Regions from separate parts of the Pseudoxanthomonas sp. CCNWLW251 genome, predicted to be linked through region 1. Evidence: riboswitches for the same ligand, from Rfam matches in the RefSeq annotation. Region 1 holds a riboswitch; the other holds the start of a gene.
What was found. A riboswitch is a leader RNA that binds a small molecule or an ion and turns the genes downstream of it on or off. The one in region 1 is predicted to bind cobalamin.
Positions count from the first base shown of each region.

Region 2: another riboswitch for cobalamin. It lies ahead of metE (5-methyltetrahydropteroyltriglutamate--homocysteine S-methyltransferase); the one in region 1 lies ahead of btuB (TonB-dependent vitamin B12 receptor).

Region 1 covers NZ_JBBEGA010000005.1:44,644-46,815, reverse strand. Annotated here, with positions in the region: gene btuB (TonB-dependent vitamin B12 receptor) at 1-1,213, opposite strand, end outside; cobalamin riboswitch at 1,338-1,555, opposite strand; gene WBN46_RS16760 (TfoX/Sxy family protein) at 1,676-2,047, opposite strand; gene WBN46_RS16755 (GAF domain-containing protein) at 2,044-2,172, opposite strand, start outside.
Region 2 covers NZ_JBBEGA010000006.1:172,555-174,726, reverse strand. Annotated here, with positions in the region: gene metE (5-methyltetrahydropteroyltriglutamate--homocysteine S-methyltransferase) at 1-833, opposite strand, end outside; cobalamin riboswitch at 1,032-1,266, opposite strand; gene WBN46_RS18720 (serine hydrolase domain-containing protein) at 1,374-2,172, shown strand, end outside.

The sequences.
Region 1 (2,172 bases):
TCCCGGTCACATGGTTGCCGAACTGGTCGTTGTCGTCGTTGCGCACGCTGGCTTGCACCTGCTGCGCGCCGAAGCGTCCCTGATACTCGACGAAGACGCCGGTGTTGTCGCGGCTTTCGATCGGCGTCAGGGCGCTGTCGGCAAAGGTCACCGTGCTGGTGACCTCGTCGCGCTGCCAGTCTGCGCCGGCGGTCAGCAGGTGCCGGTCAGCGAAGACGAAGTCGCCCTGCAGCGAGGCGGTGTCGCGCCGAGTGTCGAACGTGCTGACGAAGGTGCGTGTGCCGGCGGCGGCATCGGCGAAATGGTTGTCCGACTTGTCGGAGGCGCGGCCGACTTGCGCGGTGAGCGTGGTGGCGGCGGAAGGCTTCCACGTCAGCTTGCTGCCGAGCACTTGCTGCACGTTGTCGGCCTCGTTGCCACCGAAGATGCTGCCATCGAACTCGTTGAAGGCATCGGCGTTCAATGCGTGGCCTTCCAGCGTCAGCGCATCGGTCAGCCTGTAGCCGCCGCGCACGTTGAGCGAGACGTTGCGGTAGCCGTCATCGTCTGGCTCGTCGGTGAAGCAGCCCTGGAAGACCGGAAAGCCGGCGCCACGACAGGCGTTGGTGCCGTCGGTTTCCTGGTACGCGGCATTGGCGCCGATCCAGCCACGTTCCCCGCCATAAGCGAAGCCGCCGCTGGCTTCGCGCAGATTGTTGCTGCCACCGCCGACACGCAGTTCGCGCGACAGGCCCTTGCCGCCGCGACGGGTGAAGATCTGGATCACGCCGCCGATCGCCTCCGAGCCGTACAGGCTGGAGCGTGGGCCACGCACGATCTCGATGCGCTCGATCTGGTCCACCGGCAAGTCCTGGAACGACGCCAGTCCCGCGGTTGCCGAGCCGATGCGGATGCCATCCACCAGTACCAGCACGTGGTCGGATTCGGTGCCGCGGATGTTGATCGTGCTCAGCTTGCCCAGGCCGCCCTGGTTGGTGAAGCCGATGCCGGCACGGCCCTTGAGCAGATCGATCAGCGAGCGCGACTGGCTGCGTTCGATGTCCGCGCGCGCGATGACCTGCACCGGCGCCAGGCTGTCGCGCACGGCCACATCGGTGCGGGTGCCGGTGACGACGACTTCGTCCAAGTCAGTGGCGTCCTGCGCCTGCGCCGCGAACGGCAGCGCCAATGCGACCGCGAGGGCCAGGTGGGAAAGGGGAAAACGGCTGTACATCGGATTCAACTCCATCGCGCGCCCCGCGCGCATTCTTCGGCGTGGAGTTGCGACGGGGAAGGGAGCGTTGCGGACAGCGCAGCAGACAGGCAGCGGCGCGGCACGCCGCGACGCCCTCCGCATCGCAACCAGTGGACTCCCAGGCCGGTCTCCGGGCTTGCGAACGAGTGCAGGGCACTCCGCCTTGGCGCCTTCCCATGCAATGCACAGTGGCCGATGCCGCGGCTGTTGTTCGCCTACCGTTGCGGGGGCAGCGCCGGAATGCCGCGTATCGCGGGTCACCGGCTTCCCGTTTCAACCCGGGCGTGGAAGCCGCGGGTCACCTGAAAGCGCGCGCAGTATACGGGAAGCCCGCGCGTTCCTGCCCGCACAGGTGCAGGAGGGGCTTCAGTCCCGATGCTCTTCTGGCAGCCCCTGACGCAGTGGCTGAAAAGCATCGGGGCTGAAGCCCTCGTGGAGGAATCAGTCGTCGCCGCCTGGCGAGTCGAACAGGTTGAGCGGAGGGCCCGTGTCTTCTTCGCGCTCGGTGTGCGTCGTGGTCACCGGGCCTGCTGCGGGTCGGCCGCGCGGCGGCGGCAGCAGGGCGGCCGCCGCGTCGTAGGCCACCAGCAATGCGCTGCGGCGATCCTCGGGCAGCTGCTGCCAGTGGCAATCCAGCAGGGCGCCTTCCAGCGCATAGAGCAGGTTGAGGCTGGGCCGGAACCCCGCGCGCTTGACCCGTATGAAGGCTTCCACCGCGCCGACGCCCTCCAGGTCCTCCTGCGTGCGCAGGCCGACCTGGCGCAGCCAGGCGGCGGACTTGGGGCCGATGTTGCGCAGCTTGGTGCCTGTCATGTCAGCGAATCCACGAAGATGGCGGCGATGCGTTCCATGCCCGCCTGGTCGTCGGCATCGAAGCGCGCCAGGCGTGGGCTGTCCAGGTCGAGCACGCCGACCAGTTCGTCCCCTTTTACCAGCGG
Region 2 (2,172 bases), on a different contig from region 1:
TTCAACACCTCGTCCAGTTGCTCCTTGCCGCGCACCAGGTCGACATGCAGGCCATCCACCGGCAGCGCGCACGCGAGCGGCAGGTTGTCGCCGAGGCGGCCGAAGTAGGTCGCCAGCAGCAGCGACGGCCGCGCCCCTTTCGCCAGCGTGGCATAGGCCTGCACATAGGCGGCGCGCGCGGCATCATCCAGGTCCAATACCAAGCAGGGTTCGTCCATCTGCACCCAGTCCGCCCCTGCGTCGTGCAGCCTGGCCAGCAGCGCCGCGTACACCGGCAGCAATGCTTCCAGCAGCGCGAGACGATCGCTGCCATCCACCGTCTTGGCCAACAGCAGGAAACTCACCGGCCCCAGCAGCACGGGCCGCGCGGCATGGCCGGCGGCGCGCGCTTCCAGGAATTCCGCCACCGGCTTGTCGCCACGCAGGCGGAAGGTCTGGCCGGCGTGCAGCTCCGGCACCAGGTAGTGGTAGTTGGTGTCGAACCATTTGGTCATCTCCAGCGCGCGCAGGTCGGCACCGCCGTCCTGCACGCCGCGCGCGAGTGCGAAATAGCCGGCCAGCGGATCGGCGTCGGCCAGCGCGCGGTAGGCGTCCGGGATGGCATCGAACAGGAAGGCGGTGTCCAGCACGTGGTCGTACAGCGCGAAGTCGTTGCACGGCACGACATCGGCGCCGGCCTCGCGCTGCAGTTGCCAGTGGCGATGGCGCAGGTCGCGCGCGGTGCGCTGGAGGTCGTCGGCGGTGCTTTCGCCACGCCAGTAGCTTTCCAGGGCGGATTTCAGTTCGCGCTTCACGCCGATGCGCGGGAAGCCGAGGGTGGTAACGGTGGTCATGGTGCGTGTCCTCATGCGGTAGCGGATGAGGAACGAAGGAACCGCGCGCCAGGCCAGGGCCCGCCACGCCAGCGACCTTCGCCCCCGCGGGCGAGCCGGAGTGCCGAAGTCGGGCGCAGGAGGACGCATCCGGGCAGGCGCGCACGGACACGGGCTCCGGCCACCTCCCCTCGGAAGCTCCAGGTCAGTCGGAGGACGGTCGTGTCCTCCGGCCAGGGCAGGTCTTCGGGCTCATGGACGGGCGCGGGTGCGCTGGCCTACTTCCCGCCGCTTCCCGGTCCGCGAGGACCAGTGCTGTTGGCGAGGTTCGTTTCCAAATACCGCTGCGGGGCAGCGCCGGAATAGGCCCATGGAACAGGCCGCACCGGCTTCCCTTTTAATTCCATCGCTATATCTGGATAAAGCGATGGAAACCTTGGCGATGGGCAAAGTACCCCCGGCATGGTGGTACGTCAAGTGCAGCCATGACGATCTTGCGGCGGGGTTTGCGGTCGCTCGTTCGTCCACCTCCATGACGCCACGATCTTCAACCAGGCCCGCATGAATCATCCCTCCCTGCCATCCCCCCCGCGCCGCCGCTGGCTGAAGACCGCCGCCCTGTCCACCCTGGCGGCCGCGACCTGGCCGCAGGTCACCCGCGCCGCCGCCTGCGACGATGCTGCCGGCTGGATCCCGCCCGATCCTTTCCTCGCCGACCTGCCGCGCCTGATGCAGGCATTGCGTGTCCCGGCCATCGGCCTGGCGGTGGTGGAACGCGGCGAGGTGGTGTGGTCACGCAACCTCGGGGTATCGAATGCGCAGACGCGTACGCCGGTGGCGGACGACACGCTGTTCGAGGATGCCTCGCTCAGCAAGCCCGTGTTCGCCTACCTGGTGCTGCAACTGGCGGACCAGGGCGTGATCGATCTTGACGCGCCGCTGGTGCGTTACCGGCGGATGGACTACCTGGCCGATCATCCCTGGGTGGACCTGGTCACCGCGCGCGACGTGCTGCGCCATTCCACCGGCATGCCGAACTGGCGCAAGGATCCGGCGAACGAAAAACTGGTGCCCGCAGTGAAGCCCGGCACGCGTATCGACTATTCGGGCGAGGCGATCTTCTGGCTGCAACTGGTGGTGGAGACGCTGACCGGCGAGAGCCTGGACGAGTCCATGCACCGCCTGTTGTTCGGTCCGGCCGGCATGCGCGACAGCAGCTACACGTGGAGCGCGGACCTCGCCGCGCGTTCGGTCCATGGCCATCGTGCCGTCGAGGACGAAGAGCCCGGCATGCCGCCGCAGATGCTGCGCGAACAGTGGAGCGCAGCGCAGGTCATCGCCGGTCGCTGGGGCAGGCCGC